Regions from separate parts of the Serratia marcescens subsp. marcescens ATCC 13880 genome, predicted to be linked through region 1. Evidence: riboswitches for the same ligand, from Rfam matches in the RefSeq annotation. Region 1 holds a riboswitch; each other region holds the start of a gene.
What was found. Region 1 has a riboswitch for thiamine pyrophosphate ahead of thiC (phosphomethylpyrimidine synthase ThiC). Riboswitches for the same ligand answer to the same signal wherever they lie in the genome.

Region 1 (4,096 bases):
GTCACCGGCACGCGGCGGCCGTCATTTTCACGCAGCAGGCCATCGACGATCTTGTGCATGTAGTGCAACGAGAACTCGCGGTAATCGCGCCCGGTCAGCACGCCGCCCCAGGTGTCGAACACCATCACCGACTGCGCGCCGGCCTTGATCTGGGCATTGAGATACAGGATCACGCTGTCCGCCAGCTTGTCCAGCAACAGGTGCAGCGTGGCCGGTTCGGCATACATCATCTTCTTCAGCTTGGTGAAGGCCTTGCTGCTGCCGCCCTCAACCATATAGGTAGCCAGCGTCCACGGGCTGCCGGAGAAGCCGATCAGCGGCACTTCGCCCTTCAGCTCGCGGCGAATGGTGCGCACCGCGTTCATCACATAGCCCAGCTCCACTTCCGGATCGAACACCGGCAGTTTGTCGACGTCGGCGCGGCAGGTGACGGGGGAGCTGAAACGCGGGCCTTCGCCGGCTTCAAAGTACAGGCCGAGCCCCATGGCGTCGGGAATGGTGAGAATATCGGAGAACAGGATGGCGGCGTCCAGCGCATAGCGGCGCAGCGGCTGCAGCGTAACCTCACAGGCCAGCTCCGCGTTCTTGCACAGCGACATGAAATCACCGGCCTGGGCGCGAGTCGCCTTGTACTCCGGTAAATAACGACCGGCCTGGCGCATCATCCATACGGGGGTCACATCCACCGGCTGGCGCAACAGCGCGCGCAGGTAACGATCGTTCTTCAACTCAGTCATTTATGGGGCTCCCTTAATAATCTGCCGGCCATTGTACATTATTCTGCCCGGCACAGCGCCACGGTGTCCTCAATCAACCGGCGCGCCACGGTGCCGGGCGGCGGCAACAGCGGCAGTTGGTCGTAACGATACCAGCCGGCATTGAGCAGCTCCTTGGGATCGTGGCGAATCTCACCCTGGTGGTAATCGGCCATAAAGGCCATCATCAGCGAGTGCGGAAACGGCCAGGGTTGTGACGTGACGTAGCGCAGGTTCTTGATTTCAATATTGCTCTCTTCCATCACTTCGCGCGCCACCGCTTGCTCCAGCGTTTCGCCCACTTCGACGAAGCCGGCCAGCACCGTGTGAATGCCGCCGCGATGGCGCACGTGCTGCGCCAGCAGGATCTGATCCTCGCGCCGAATGGCGACGATCACGCAGGGCGCGATCTGCGGGTAGTAGCGTTCTTTGCAATGGCCGCACAGGCAGGCGCTTTCGGTGCGGCTGAGGTGCATCTCATGGCCGCAGTAGCCGCAATAGCGATGGGAGCGGTAGAAGTCCGCCAGCTGCACGCCGCGCCCGGCCAGCTGGAACAGACCGCGATCCTGATCCAACAGCTGACGCACCGATCCCATCTCCCGCGGCATCGCCTGGCGCACCAGCCAGACCGGCGCGCCCTCCCACTCACCGATGACGCGCGCCATATGGCCCTGCAGCCCGAGGGCGGCGGCAGTCCCCGACGGCAATTCACCGTTCGGTAACCAAAGTTTGCTTTCATGGCTGACGATCCACCAGCCGTTTTCATTGCCCGTTAATGCAAGTTCCATATCGTTGTTGCACAACCTCAGCTTCACTGGCACTCTACAAATCGGCTTTGTTACATTTTAATAACTTACCGGTTACTTTTGTTACTTACACGGAGTCAAACATGCTCAACCGTTTGGAAAGGCTGACTCAGCGCGTTGGCGGTAGTAATGAATTAGTTGATCAATGGCTTCAGGCCCGCAAGCAGTTGCTGGTCGCCTACTGCACGCTGGTAGGCCTCAAACCGAATAAAGAAAAGCATACGCCGCTGAATGAAAAAGCGCTGGAGAACTTTTGCCACAACCTGGTGGATTACCTCTCCGCAGGGCATTTTCATATCTATGACAGAATTATCAAACAAGTGGAAGGCGCAGCCAGTCCGAAAATGTCGCTGGCGGTGAACATCTACCCCAAGCTGTGGGCCAATACCGAACAGATCATGGCGTTCCACGATCGCTATACCGAAGTGGATATCGATCAGGAAGTTTGTCTGGAATTCCACCAGGCCTTGTCGGATATCGGCGAAACGCTGGCGGCGCGCTTTGCGCTGGAAGATAAGCTGATCCAACTGGAAGCGGAAGCCGCGCAGCAACCGCTGCCGGACCAGACACTGGATCCGGCGCGTTAAAATTTTATAGTTTTTTTTCTTATCCCTCCTATACTGGGGGGCATCTTGTCGGAGTGCCTAGCGCCTGATTTGTTCATCGAATCAGCCAGGCTGAGACCGTTAATTCGGGATCCGCGGAACCTGATCGGGTTAATACCCGCGAAGGGAACAAGAGTAATCTATCGCCACAGGCACGGCCTTCCCCTTGCGGGCGCCCTGCCTTATCGGCCACCATCATTACTCCCTCCGAGCTCCAGACAAGCAACTTTCCCAACCCAACACACTGGTAGGAACTTGCTATGTCTAACGTTAATCCACCGCGCGCCCGTAAAGCGCAACGCGAAGCCGCCCAGCAGTTTATCGACACGCTGCAAGGCATGGCTTTCCCAAACTCACGCCGCATCTACCTGCAGGGCTCGCGCCGCGATATCCAGGTGCCGATGCGCGAAATTCAGCTCAGTCCGACCCTGGTCGGCGGCAGCAAAGATAGCCCGCAGTATGAACCCAACGAGGCGATCCCGGTATATGACACCGCCGGCCCCTACGGCGATCCGCAGGCCAAGCTCGATGTGCACGCCGGCCTGGCCAAACTGCGTGCCGGCTGGATCGACGCGCGCGGCGATACCACGACGCTCAGCGGTGCCAGCTCCGGCTTCACCCAGCAGCGGCTGGCGGACGAGGGGCTGGATCACCTGCGCTTCGAGCATCTGCCGCTGCCGCGCAAAGCGCTGCCGGGCAAGCGCGTGACCCAGCTGCACTATGCCCGCGCCGGTATCGTCACCCCGGAGATGGAGTTCATCGCCATCCGTGAAAACATGGGGCGCGAACGCATTCGCGGCGAAGTACTGCGCCATCAGCATCCGGGCCAGGGCTGGGGCGCCAACCTGCCGGACAACATCACGCCGGAGTTCGTGCGCCAGGAAGTGGCCGCCGGCCGCGCCATCATTCCCGCCAACATCAACCATCCGGAGGCAGAGCCGATGATCATCGGCCGCAATTTCCTGGTGAAGGTGAACGCCAATATCGGCAACTCGGCGGTCACCTCGTCGATCGAAGAAGAGGTGGAGAAGCTGGTGTGGTCCACCCGCTGGGGCGCAGACACCGTGATGGATCTCTCCACCGGCCGCTATATTCACGAAACCCGCGAATGGATCCTGCGCAACAGCCCGGTGCCCATCGGCACCGTGCCGATCTACCAGGCGCTGGAGAAGGTCAACGGCGTGGCGGAAAACCTCACCTGGGAGATGTTCCGCGATACGCTGCTGGAACAGGCGGAACAAGGGGTCGATTATTTCACCATCCACGCCGGCGTGCTGCTGCGCTACGTGCCGATGACCGCCAAACGCCTGACCGGCATCGTGTCCCGCGGCGGCTCGATCATGGCCAAATGGTGTCTGTCGCACCATCAGGAAAACTTCCTCTATCAGCACTTCCGCGAAATCTGCGAGATCTGCGCCGCCTACGACGTTTCGCTGTCGCTCGGCGACGGCCTGCGCCCCGGCTCGATTCAGGACGCCAACGACGAGGCCCAGTTCGCCGAGCTGCATACGCTGGGCGAGCTGACCAAAATCGCCTGGGAATACGACGTGCAGGTGATGATCGAAGGCCCGGGCCACGTGCCGATGCAGATGATCCGCCGCAACATGACCGAAGAGCTGGAACACTGCCACGAAGCGCCGTTCTACACCCTCGGCCCGCTGACCACCGATATCGCCCCGGGCTATGACCATTTCACTTCCGGCATCGGCGCGGCAATGATCGGCTGGTTCGGCTGCGCCATGCTGTGTTACGTCACGCCGAAAGAGCACCTCGGCCTGCCGAACAAAGAAGACGTCAAACAGGGCCTGATCACCTACAAGATCGCCGCTCACGCCGCCGATCTGGCCAAAGGCCATCCGGGCGCGCAGATCCGCGATAACGCCATGTCCAAGGCGCGTTTCGAATTCCGCTGGGAAGATCAGTTCAATCT
Region 2 (4,096 bases), 1.6 Mb from region 1:
GAAAATGATGCACCGGCCCGATGCCGTGCCCCACTTCCAGCGTATCCGCCTGTTGCAGCGCTTGTTGCAGGTAGCCCTTGGCGGCGGCCACCGTGGCCGCCCAGTCGGCATGGCGCGGACGCAGCGCCGCCAGCGCGGCCGAGAGCGTGCAACCGGTGCCGTGGGTATGGCGGGTGGCGACGCGCGGCGCGGTAAAGCGCTGCTCGCCTTCGGCGGTAAACAGCCAGTCCGGGCTCTCGCTTTCGCTCAGGTGGCCGCCCTTCATCAGCACCGCTCGGCAGCCCATCGCCAGCAGCGCCCGCCCCTGCTCGCGCATCTGCGCTTCATCTTCCGCCGGCGCGCACGCCAGCAGCGCCGCCGCTTCCGGCAGGTTCGGCGTAATGATCGACACCAGCGGCAACAGCTCGCGTCGAATCGACGCCACCGCCTCCGGGGCCAGCAACGGATCGCCGCTTTTCGCCAGCATCACGGTGTCCAGCACCACGAATTCCGGCCGGTAATGGCGCAGCCGTTCGGCCACCGCCTGCACGATATCGGCGTTGGCCAGCATGCCGATCTTGACGCTGTCGATGCGCACGTCGCTAAACACCGAGTCCAGCTGCGCGGCGACAAACGCCGGATCGATGTAATACACCGACTGCACGCCGCGGGTATTCTGCGCCACCAGCGCGGTGATCACCGAGGTGCCGTAGGCGCCAAGCGCCGAGAAGGCCTTCAGATCGGCCTGAATGCCGGCGCCGCCGCTGGGATCGGTGCCGGCGATGGTCAGCGCGTTAATGCGTTTCATCACAGATCCTCCCCGCGCAGCTGATACAGGGCGTCGAGGAACGCCGGCGTAAAGCTGCCCGGCCCGGCGGCCTGCCTGGCCGCGAGGCCGCCGCAGTGGGACATCACCCGGCAGGCGGCCGCCACGTTGTCCAGGCGATCGCCCGGCAGGGCGCAAAACGCCGCCGCCACCGCCGACAGCGCGCAGCCGGTGCCCACCACCCGCGTCATCAGCGGGGAGCCGCCTTCGATCGCCCAATCGCGTTGGCCGTCGGTGACGTAATCCACCGCGCCGGTGACCGCTACTACCGCACCGCTGCGCTGCGCCAGCTCACGCGCGGCGGGCAATGCCGCCAAGGAATCGTCGCCGCTGTCCACGCCGCGGCCGCTGGCCAGCAACCCGCTGAGCGCCATGATTTCCGAGGCGTTGCCGCGTATCGCCGCCGGTTTCTCGTCCAGCAGCTGTTTGGCGAAGGCGGTGCGGTAGGAGAGCGCGCCAACCGCCACCGGATCCAGCGTCCAGGGCTTGCCGGCCTGATTGGCGGCGGCCACCGCCGCGCGCATCGATTCGGCACGCAGCGCGTTGAGGGTGCCGACGTTGATCAGCAGGCCGTCGGCCAACGCGCTGAACTGCGCCGCCTCTTGCGGCTCCACCACCATCGCCGGGGAGGCGCCGAGCGCCAGCAGCACGTTGGCGGTCAGCGATTGCACCACTTCGTTGGTCAGGCAGTGGATCAGCGGAGGCCGCTGTTGGAATTGAGTCAGGCAGGCCGCGGCGCGAGCGCCGGGTAGTGCATCAGGTCGAGCGATCATATTCCTCCCAACCGGCGTTCAAGAAGGCGGCGCCGGTTGGGCGGCCGTGACTTCCCTACGCTGGCATTATCCAGATCAGGTAATACGGGTATTTCTCAGCCTTCACGCAGAAGGGCACCCCGAGTCATGAAAATCAATAGGTTGTGATCAACGTTGCGTTAATCCCTGAGCGGGATCATGCCAGCGGCGGCGCGGACAAACAAGCGAATAAATTCGCTCGCGCCTAAGCGATGTTGCCCTCTTTTCCCGCCAGATACAGGCTCAGCACGCCGGGCAGCTCCGCCAACGTAAATGCCACGCTCTGCGGCGCCGTTTTGAAGATGTGATGCAAGGTGCCGGCCACCAGGCTTTGCAACAGCCGGGTTTGCTGCAGGATCTCCGCCTCGGCGGTCTCGGGGCGGCGCAGCTGCAGCACTCGGGCGATCAGCGCCAGGAAGCTGGACTTTTCGTCCGGCAGGTTCATTTCCCGCATCACCGGCAGGTAGTCGGCGTGCTCGCGCAGGTACTGCGCATAGGGTGAAAACAGCCGCTGGATCACCGCTTCAGCGGAGAGGCGCCGCCACTCGTCGTCGCTGGCCAGCGCCATGTCGCGCACCAGCGCCTCGATCGATTCGGTGTGCCGATCCGCCAGCGCCTTGATCACCGCGTGGCGATCGGGGAAAAAGTGATACATCGAGCCGATGGAGGTTTTGGCGTGTTTGGCCAGCCGCTGCATGCTGAGCGCCGCCAGGCCATCCTGCGCCACGATCGCCGCCGCTGAATCCAGAATGGTTTGTACGCGTTGCCGCCCTCTTTCCTGCTGCGGCTCTCGCCCGGTGATGTGTTCGTCGATTTGCATATTCGTTTCTGCCCGCTGTCATCAACGCATTATACCCATTTGCCGCCGCGAAGGCAGGGTGACACAAAAAACTAGATTAACCCCTCTAGTTTAGAGTAGAGTATTTATTCTAGTTTCCCCTTGCGCAAGCATGGGGGTGACAAACAGTGACCTCACTCACTGAAAAAGAGTCATTTCATTCGGCCCGTCGACCAAGCCAATCGCCAGAGAACGCCCTATGCCCGACAAAAAACTGCTTATCACCTGCCTGACCGCGCTGTTGCTCACCGGGTGCTCGCCGGCACCGTCCATGGTGGTGTTCGGCGCTTCGTTCCCCGACTGGCTGTTTTGCCTGTGCGGCGGCGTGGCGGGCATGGTGGCGATCCACCTGCTGCTGCGCACCCCGGAAAAACGCGCCTGGCTGGCGCCGCAGCTGCTGACGTATCCGGCGCTGACCGCGCTGATCGCCATGCTGACCTGGTTACTGGTTTTCCCCCACTGAGACTGACGCCATGACCCAACCACAAACCTCCAACAAGCGCAGACTGCTGGTGCTTACCATCCTGGCGTTGACGCTCATCGTGGCCGCCGTCGTCGTCTGGCGGGTGGAAAACGCCCCCACTACCGACGATGCCTACGCCTATGCCGACACCATCGACGTAGTGCCGGAGGTGAACGGCCGCATCATCGAGATGCCGATCCGCGACAACCAGGAAGTGCGGCAAGGCGATCTGCTGTTCCGCATCGATCCGCGCCCTTACCAGGACGCGCTGGCGGCCAGCGAAGCGCGCCTGATCACGCTGAATGAACAGATCAAGCTGACGCAGCGTTCGGTCAACGCGCAGCAGTACAACGCCGAATCGATGAACGCCATCGTCAAACGCTCGCAGGCGCTGGTGGCGCAGGCGACCGACACCCTCAACCGCCGGCAGAAGCTGCTCGGCAAGAACTACGTTTCGGCGGAAGAAGTGGAAACCGCCCGCACCTCCCAGCGCTCGGCGCAGGCGGAACTGCAGGCCGCATTGCTGCAGGCGAAACAGGCGGAAGCCGCCGTCAGCGGCGTCGAAGCCCTGGTCGCGCAGCGTGCCGAAGTGCAGGCCGACATCGCCATCGCCAAACTGAACCTGGAGTTCACCGAGGTGAGAGCGCCGTTCGACGGCCGCATCGCCTCCCTGAAAACCACCGTAGGCCAATATGCCTCCAGCGCCAAACCGGTGTTCACGCTGATCGACACCCGCCACTGGTACGTGGTCGCCAACTTCCGCGAAACCGACCTGAAAGGCGTGCATCCCGGCGTGCCGGCCACGCTGTATTTAATGAGCGACGCCGGCCAGACCTTCAGCGGCAAGGTGGAATCGATCAGCTACGGCGTGCAGCCCGACGACGGCGGCACAGTGCTGGGCGGGCTGCCCAACGTGTCGCGCAACATCAACTGGGTGCACGTTTCGCAGCGCTTCCCGGTCAAGATCGCGGTAGAAGCCCCCAACCCGGCGCTGTTCCGCGTGGGCGCTTCGGCGGTGGCCAAGCTGAACCTGCGCCATGAAGAATAAAACGATGTCTCACGGCTGGCTGTCCCAGTTGATCGACGAGCTGCGCCCTTCGGACAGCCGCATCAACCTGGTGATCCGCGCCCTGCTCTCCAGCGCGATCGCCATCGTGATCTCGCAGACGCTGCAGGTGCCGTGGCTGGCGCTGTCGCTG
Region 3 (4,096 bases), 460 kb from region 1:
AGGATCTGGCGGAGGTGCTCAGCTGCTCGCGGCGCCACGTGCGCTCCCTGCTGAGCGCCATGCAGCGGGAAGGCTGGCTTACCTGGCAGGCGGAGTCGGGGCGCGGCAAGCGTTCGCGGCTAACCTTCCACTACACCGGCCTGGCGCTGCAGCAACAGCGGGCCGAGGAGTTGCTGGAACAGGATCGCATCGATCAGCTGGTGCAACTGGTGGGCGACAAAAACGTGGTGCGCCAGATGCTGCTGTCGCAGCTGGGGCGCAGCTTCCGCCAGGGGAAGCACATCCTGCGGGTGCTCTACTACCGGCAGTTGTACAATCTGCTGCCCGGCTCGGCGCTGCGGCGTTCGGAAACCCATCTGGCGCGCCAGATCTTCAACGGCCTGACGCGCATAAATGAGGAAAACGGGGAACTGGAGTCCGATCTGTCTCACCATTGGCAGGCGCTGACGCCGCTGCACTGGCGGTTTTACCTGCGCCCGGCGATCCATTTTCATCACGGCCGCGAGCTGGAGATGGCGGACGTCATCACATCCCTCTCGCGTCTGACCGCGCAACCGCTGTTCTCGCATATCGAGAGCGTCACCTCGCCGACGCCGTTCGTTATCGACGTGCATCTGCGCAGCCCCGACCACTGGCTGCCCTGGCTGCTGGGCAGTGTGCAGGCCATGATCCTGCCGCGTGAATGGCGCGAACTGCCGGATTTCGCCCGCCATCCGGTCGGCACCGGCCCCTACCGCGTGGTGCGCAATCTTCCCAGCCAGATGAAGATCCACGCTTTCGACGACTATTTCGGCTACCGGGCGCTGATCGACGAGGTGAACATCTGGGTGCTGCCGGAGTTCTCCGAAGAACTGGTGCACTCCGGCGTGCAGCTGCAGGGCGATGAAACCGGCAAAAACGAACTGGAAAGCCGACTGGAAGAGGGCTGTTATTTCTTGCTGTTCGATCAGCGCTCCCCGCTGGCCGCCGACCCCGCCATTCGCAGTTGGCTGTGCGAATTGATCAACCCCATTTCGCTGCTGAGCCGCGCCGGGCCGCTCTACCAGCGCTACTGGTCGCCGGCGTACGGCCTGCTGCCCCGCTGGCACCACAACCGCGCGCTGGCGCAGCAACCCAAACCGGCGGGATTGACCGAACTGACGATGACCCACTTCAATGAGCATTCGGAGTTTCACGCCATTCGCCAGGCGATTGAACCGCTGCTGGCGCAGCACGGCATCCGCCTGATCGTGCAAAGCGTGGATTACGCCACCTGGCACCAGGGCGACGCGCGCAGCGATCTGTGGCTCGGCAGCGCCAACTTCTATCTGCCGCTGGAGTTTTCGCTGTTCGCCACGCTGTACGAACTGCCGCTGATGCAGCACTGCATGAACGAAGATCTGGCGCAGGACGCGGCGCTGTGGCGCGCCAACCGCTTGCCGCTGGCGGAGTTCTGCCAGCGTTTGGTCAGCAACCACCAGTTGCATCCGCTGTTCCACCACTGGCTGCAGCTGCACGGCCAGCGCAGCATGCGCGGCGTGCGGATGAACACCCTCGGCTGGTTCGACTTCAAGTCCGCCTGGTTTGCCCCGCCGGAGACATAAGCGCCTTTCGCCCAAGTCGGTTAATCTTTACAATAGCGCCGTCTCAACGGGGTGCGGAGAGCCGGGCCGCCTAATAAGCCCGATTTTCCGCTGAGAGCACACCCGTCGAACCTGATCCGGTCAATACCGGCGGAGGGATTTGAGCCCAGCGAACCGGCGACGCCGCCTCGCCCCCTCAGATGCCCTTGCCCCCTTATTTTTCAGGAGTGCAACGTGGTCAAAAAATATCTGCCCTGCTTATTGCTGCTGTGCGCCGCGCCGGCGTTCGCCAAGCCGACGCTGACGGTTTACACCTACGATTCCTTCGCCGCCGACTGGGGCCCTGGCCCGGCGGTGAAAAAAGCCTTCGAAGCCGAATGCGGCTGTGAACTGAAGTTCGTCGCGCTGGAAGACGGCGTCTCGCTGCTGAACCGCCTGCGCATGGAAGGCAAAAACAGCGCCGCCGACGTGGTGCTGGGGCTGGACAACAACCTGCTGCAGGCGGCGCAGCAAACCGGCCTGTTCGCGCCGAGCGGCGTCGACACCGCCAAGCTGACGGTGCCGGGCGGCTGGCAGGACGCGACCTTCGTGCCTTACGACTACGGGTACTTCGCCTTCGTCTACAACAAAGAAAAACTGAAGAACCCGCCGAAAAGCCTGCAGGAGCTGGTCAGCGGCGACCGCAACTGGAAAGTGATCTACGAAGATCCGCGCACCAGCACGCCGGGGCTCGGCCTGCTGCTGTGGATGCAAAAAGTGTATGGCGACGAGGCGCCGGCCGCCTGGCAGCAGCTGGCGAAGAAGACCGTCACCGTCACCAAAGGCTGGAGCGAGGCCTACGGCCTGTTCCTGAAAGGCGAAGGCGACCTGGTGCTCAGCTACACCACGTCTCCGGCCTATCACCTGATCGAAGAGAAAAAAGACCTTTACGCCGCCGCCACGTTCAGCGAAGGCCACTACCTGCAGGTGGAAGTGGCGGGCAAGCTGAAAGCCGCCAAACAGCCTGAGCTGGCCGAGCGCTTCATGCAGTTCATGGTGACGCCGGCATTCCAGAACACCATCCCGACCGGCAACTGGATGTACCCGGTGATCAACACCCCGCTGCCCGTCGGTTTTGAGCAGATGAACGTGCCGCAGACCGCGCTGCAATACAGCGCCGAAGAGGTGGCCAAACAACGCGGCGGTTGGATCCGGGCATGGCAAACCGCCGTCAGCCGCTGATCCCCCGTTGGCTCTGGCCGGGGCTGCTGGCCGCCGGCGTGATCCTGCTGGTCGCCGCACTGGCGATGGGCTCACTGTGGCGTCACGCGCCGGACAGCGACTGGCGCGGCCTGTGGCAGGACAGTTACCTGTGGCACGTGGTGCGCTTCACCTTCTGGCAGGCGCTGTTGTCGGCGCTGATTTCGGTGCTGCCCGCCGTTCTGCTGGCGCGTGCGCTCTATCGCCGCCGTTTCCCCGGCCGGCAGCTGCTGCTGCGGCTGTGCGCCATGACGCTGGTGCTGCCGGTGCTGGTGGCGGTGTTCGGCCTGCTCAGCGTCTATGGGCGCCAGGGCTGGCTGGCGACGCTGTGCGGCTGGCTGGGCGTCGAGTATGGCTTCTCGCCCTACGGGCTGCAGGGCATTCTGCTGGCGCACCTGTTCTTTAACCTGCCGCTGGCCACCCGCCTGTTGCTGCAGGCGCTGGAGAACATTCCGGTGGAGCAGCGCCAGCTGGCCGCCCAACTGGGTATGAACGGCTGGCAGCAGTTCCGCTTCGTCGAATGGCCGGCGCTGCGTCGCCAGATCCTGCCGAGCGGCGCGCTGATCTTCATGCTGTGTTTCGCCAGCTTCGCCACCGTGCTGTCGCTGGGCGGCGGGCCGCAGGCCACCACCATCGAACTGGCGATCTACCAGGCGCTGAGTTACGACTACGATCTGGGGCGTGCCGCCATGCTGGCGCTGATCCAGCTGGGCTGTTGTCTCGGGCTGGTGTTGATCAGTCAGCGCCTGAGCCAGGCATTGCCGGTGGGGCATACCCACGCCCAGCGCTGGCGCAATCCGGAAGACAGCCTGTGGCGGCGCATCAGCGATTTTCTGCTGATCGCCGCCGCCCTGCTGCTGCTGCTGCCGCCTCTGCTGGCGGTGATCGCCGACGGCGCCAATCAGGCCATTGTCAGCGTGCTGCGCCAGCCGGTGCTGTGGCAGGCGCTGTTCACGTCGCTGCGCATCGCCCTCGGCGCCGGGCTGCTGTGCGTGGCGCTCACGATGATGCTGCTGTGGAGCAGCCGCGAGCTGAAACTGCGGCAGCAGCTGCACGGCGGCCAGGCGCTGGAGCTGAGCGGCATGGTGATCCTGGCGATGCCGGGCATCGTGCTGGCCACCGGCTTCTTCCTGCTGCTGAGCGATACAATTGGGTTGCCGCAGTCGCCCTATGCGCTGGTGATCCTCACCAATGCGCTGATGGCGGTGCCCTACGCGCTAAAGGTGTTGGAGAACCCGATGCGCGACCTCGCCGAACGTTACAATCCGCTGTGCCTGTCGCTGGATATCCGCGGC
Region 4 (4,096 bases), 2.2 Mb from region 1:
GCGCCGGCGCGACATGGGTTAAAATCGATTCGATGACGTGCGCGTTGTAATCCACGCCCAGTTGGTTAGGCACGGTCAGCAGCAAGGTATCCGCTTCGGCGATGGCCTCGTCCTGCGCCAGCTGCTCGATCAGCACATCCGGCTCAGCGGCATAGCTGCGGCCGAAGATCGCCCGGGTCTGCGCGTCGATATACCCCAGCTGATCGCCCTCCTTGCCGCCGCCGCCGAAGTAGTTGCGATCCCGCTGATCCACCAGCGCGAAGATGCTGCGGCTCACGGAAACCCGCGGCTCGTGCGGGTGGCCCGCCTCTTGCCAGGCGGCGCGATAGGCGCGGATCTGCTTGGCCTGCTGGATGTGGAAGGGCTCGCCGGTCTCGTCATTCTTGAGCGTCGAGCTTTGCAGATGCATGCCCAGCTTCGCCGCCCAGACAGCGGTGGCGTTCGAACCGGCGCCCCACCAGATGCGATCGCGCAGCCCGGCGGAAAACGGCTCCGGCCGCAGCAGCCCAGGCGGATTCGGGAACATCGGCTGCGGATTGGGTTCGGCGAACCCTTCACCGCGCAGCGCTTCCAGGAACACTTCGGTATGGCGGCGGGCCATGTCCGCGTCGGTCTCGCCGTCGGCCGGGGCATAGCCGAAATAACGCCAGCCGTCGATCACCTGCTCCGGCGAACCGCGGCTGATGCCGAGCTGCAGCCGCCCGCCGGCGATCAGATCCGCCGCGCCGGCGTCCTCCACCATGTACAGCGGGTTTTCATAACGCATGTCGATCACGCCGGTGCCGATCTCGATGCGTTGGGTTTTGGCGCCGATGGCGGCCAACAGCGGGAACGGCGATCCCAGCTGGCGCGCGAAGTGGTGCACGCGAAAATAGGCGCCGTCCGCCCCCAGATCTTCGGCGGCGACCGCCAGATCGATGGACTGCAGCAGCGCATCCGCTGCGGAACGGGTGCCGGACTGGGCGGAAGGCGACCAGTGGCCAAACGAGAGAAAACCAATTTTTTTCATCGGGCATCATCCTCAGAGGCAAAACATGGGCCTACAGTGACAAAAACCGCGCGCTCTGCGCCAGCAAAATCGCCCCCGATCGCACTAAACGAACCGATTGCCGCCGCGCCGCCCGGCGATTGTAATCAAAAAACAAATGTCGTATAACAAGCAGCTCCGAGGGGTGTCCTGTTACGGGCTGAGATGGCGCAAGCCGAACCCTTTGAACCTGATCTGGGTCATGCCAGCGAAGGGACGGTTAGGCAACAATGCGATCACCCGTTGCCTGTTCATACCCCAGCGTGCCCGGATCTCCACTGACTCAAGGAGGTCCCATGTCCATCACTACCCTGTTCGAAAGCGGTCTTTACGGCCGGCTGCGCCGCCATGCCGGCAGCCACTGGCAAGATTACGTCGATCATCCGTTTCTGCAGCAGCTGGCCGCCGGCACCTTGCCTGAACGCGCTTTTCGCCGCTACCTGACCCAGGACTATCTGTTTCTGCTGCACTTCGCCCGCGCCTACGCGCTGCTGGTCAGCAAGCTGCGCACTCTGCCGGAGATGCGCGCCGCCACCGCCTCGCTCAACGGCATCGTCGCCGAACTGCCGCTGCACGTGGCCTACTGCGCCGAATGGGGGCTGAACGAAGCGCAGATCGCCGCCCAGCCGGAAGCGGCGGAAACCATGAACTACACCCGTTACGTGCTGGATATCGGCCATGCAGGCGACGCCCTCGATCTGCTGGCCGGCCTGCTGCCCTGCGTGGCCGGCTATGCCGAAATCGGCCTGCGGCTGCTGCACGATCCCGCCACTCAGATGGAGGGCAATCCTTACGCCTCCTGGATCCGCAACTACGGCGACGAGGGCTATCTGGCCGGCGTGCGCGCCGCCATCGAACTGCTGGAAACCGTTGGTCAGCAGCGCGGCGCACAGGGCCGCTTCACCGAGCTGGCGCAGATTTTCACCACCGCCACCCAGCTGGAGTCGGCATTTTGGCAGATGGGGCTGAACGCCTCATGACCTCCCCGCTTCTCCCGCCCGGCATCCAGGTGCGGGATCTCAGCCTGCGTTTCGGTCAGCAAATCGTCTTCGACCGGCTGAGCTTCGACATCGCCGGCGGCAGCTTCGTCGCCCTGCTCGGCGCCAGCGGCGCCGGCAAAACCAGCCTGCTGAAGATCATCGCCGGCCTGGCGCAGGCCAGCTCTGGCTCGGTGACCGGCAGCGACGGCCTGCCGATCGCCGGGCGCATCGCCTACATGGGGCAAAAAGACCTGCTCTACCCGTGGCTGACCGTTGAAGAGAACGTCGCCCTCGGTTCGCGGCTGCGCGGCGAAGCGCCGGATCAGGCGTGGACGGCGCACCTGCTCGAACGCGTAGGCCTGGCCGCGCATGGCCGCAGCCTGCCCGCCTCGCTGTCCGGCGGCATGCGCCAGCGCGCCGCCATCGCCCGCACGCTCTACGAACGCCAGCCGATCGTGCTGATGGACGAACCTTTTTCCGCGCTGGACGCCATTACCCGCGCCGAGATCCAGAGCCTGGCCGCCGAGCTGCTGGCGCAAAATACCGTGCTGTTGATCACCCACGATCCGATGGAAGCCTGCCGCCTGAGCCACCGGCTGCTGGTGCTGTCTCCCTGGCCGCTGGGCCTCGACGATACTCACCGCATCAGCGGGCTACCGCCGCGCGCGCCGGATGACGCCGACCTGCTGAAAAGCCAGGCCGAGCTGCTGCAGCAACTGGTGAGGGCGGCGCAATGAATATCGCCAAAGAGCGTGGACTCACCCGCCTGCGGCGCGGGCTGACGGTGTTCGTCGGCCTGCTGCTGCTGTGGTGGCTGGCGGCGCAAAGCGGCATTCCGGCCTTTCTGCTGCCCACGCCGGGCGCTGTGGCGCAGGCGCTGTGGGACGGGCGCGGCTATCTCGCCTGGCACACGCTGGTCACCGCTTCGGAGATCGTCAGCGGGCTGGTGCTCGGCGTGTTGCTCGGTGCGGCGCTGGCGCTGTGCATGATTTTCTCGCCGCGCCTGCAACGCTGGCTGATGCCGCTGGTGCTCACCAGTCAGGCGATACCGGTGTTCGCCCTGGCCCCGCTGCTGGTGCTGTGGTTCGGCTTCGGCATGAGCGCCAAGGTGGCGATGGCGGTGCTGGTGATCTTCTTTCCGGTGGTGTCGGCCTTTTTTGACGGGCTGCGCCGGGTCAACAACGACTATCTCGATCTGGCGCGCACGATGCGCGCTTCGCGCTGGGCGCAGCTGCGGCACGTGCGGCTGATGGCGGCGCTGCCGGCCTTCGGCTCCGGCCTGCGCATGGCCGCCGCGGTCGCGCCGATCGGTGCCATCATCGGCGAATGGGTCGGCTCGGCCGAAGGGCTGGGCTACGTGATGCTGAACGCCAACGCGCGCATGCAGACCGACGTCTGCTTCGCCGCGCTGTTTATTTTGGTGCTGATGACCGTGCTGCTGTGGGCCGCGGTGGATGCGCTGCTGCGGCGCCTGATCGCCTGGGCGCCGGAAAACGAGTGATGATTGCAACCATAACCAGGGATAAAGGAACGACCATGATCAAACAAACCGTTTGCGGGCTGCTGCTGGGCGCCGCCCTCACAGGCCAGGCAGGCGCGGCCGACAAGCTGACGCTGGTGCTCGACTGGTACATCAACCCCGATCACGCGCCGATTATGGTGGCCGAGCAGATCGGCGCCTTCAAGGCCGCAGGGCTGGACGTCAAGATCGTGCCGCCGTCCGATCCGGCGCTGCCGCCGCGGCTGGTGGCCGCCAAACAGGCCGACCTCGCCATCACCTATCAACCACAGTTGCACTTCTTCGCCGATCAGGGTCTGCCGTTGATGCGCGTCGGCACGCTGATCAACACGCCGCTGAATACGGTGATCGCGCTGGATAAAAACATCACCTCGCCGGCGGATCTCAAGGGCAAAACGGTAGGTTACTCGGTCAGCGGCATCGAACAGGCGACGCTGGCCACCATGGTCGAACACGAGCGCCTCAAGCCGCAGGACATCAAGCTTATCAACGTCAACTTCCAGCTGACCAGCGCCCTGCTGGCGGGCCAGGTCGATGCGGTGATCGGCGGCTACCGCAACATCGAAGCGC

Region 2: it holds a riboswitch for thiamine pyrophosphate, as region 1 does, so the genes downstream of both, thiM (hydroxyethylthiazole kinase) here and thiC (phosphomethylpyrimidine synthase ThiC) in region 1, are expected to answer to the same signal.
Region 3: it holds a riboswitch for thiamine pyrophosphate, as region 1 does, so the genes downstream of both, thiB (thiamine ABC transporter substrate binding subunit) here and thiC (phosphomethylpyrimidine synthase ThiC) in region 1, are expected to answer to the same signal.
Region 4: it holds a riboswitch for thiamine pyrophosphate, as region 1 does, so the genes downstream of both, J0F90_RS15580 (TenA family protein) here and thiC (phosphomethylpyrimidine synthase ThiC) in region 1, are expected to answer to the same signal.

The regions. Positions count from the first base shown of each region.
Region 1 covers NZ_CP071238.1:295,296-299,391, reverse strand. Annotated here, with positions in the region: gene hemE (uroporphyrinogen decarboxylase) at 1-737, opposite strand, end outside; gene nudC (NAD(+) diphosphatase) at 776-1,543, opposite strand; gene J0F90_RS01370 (Rsd/AlgQ family anti-sigma factor) at 1,645-2,148, shown strand; TPP riboswitch at 2,188-2,312, shown strand; gene thiC (phosphomethylpyrimidine synthase ThiC) at 2,427-4,096, shown strand, end outside.
Region 2 covers NZ_CP071238.1:3,805,006-3,809,101, forward strand. Annotated here, with positions in the region: gene thiD (bifunctional hydroxymethylpyrimidine kinase/phosphomethylpyrimidine kinase) at 1-787, opposite strand, end outside; gene thiM (hydroxyethylthiazole kinase) at 787-1,578, opposite strand; TPP riboswitch at 1,614-1,710, opposite strand; gene J0F90_RS18215 (TetR/AcrR family transcriptional regulator) at 1,802-2,416, opposite strand; gene J0F90_RS18220 (YtcA family lipoprotein) at 2,634-2,897, shown strand; gene mdtN (multidrug transporter subunit MdtN) at 2,908-3,945, shown strand; gene J0F90_RS18230 (FUSC family protein) at 3,950-4,096, shown strand, end outside.
Region 3 covers NZ_CP071238.1:758,094-762,189, reverse strand. Annotated here, with positions in the region: gene sgrR (HTH-type transcriptional regulator SgrR) at 1-1,583, shown strand, start outside; TPP riboswitch at 1,621-1,739, shown strand; gene thiB (thiamine ABC transporter substrate binding subunit) at 1,797-2,783, shown strand; gene thiP (thiamine/thiamine pyrophosphate ABC transporter permease ThiP) at 2,759-4,096, shown strand, end outside.
Region 4 covers NZ_CP071238.1:3,251,833-3,255,928, forward strand. Annotated here, with positions in the region: gene J0F90_RS15575 (LLM class flavin-dependent oxidoreductase) at 1-1,009, opposite strand, end outside; TPP riboswitch at 1,159-1,261, shown strand; gene J0F90_RS15580 (TenA family protein) at 1,324-2,007, shown strand; gene J0F90_RS15585 (ABC transporter ATP-binding protein) at 2,004-2,744, shown strand; gene J0F90_RS15590 (ABC transporter permease) at 2,741-3,508, shown strand; gene J0F90_RS15595 (ABC transporter substrate-binding protein) at 3,544-4,096, shown strand, end outside.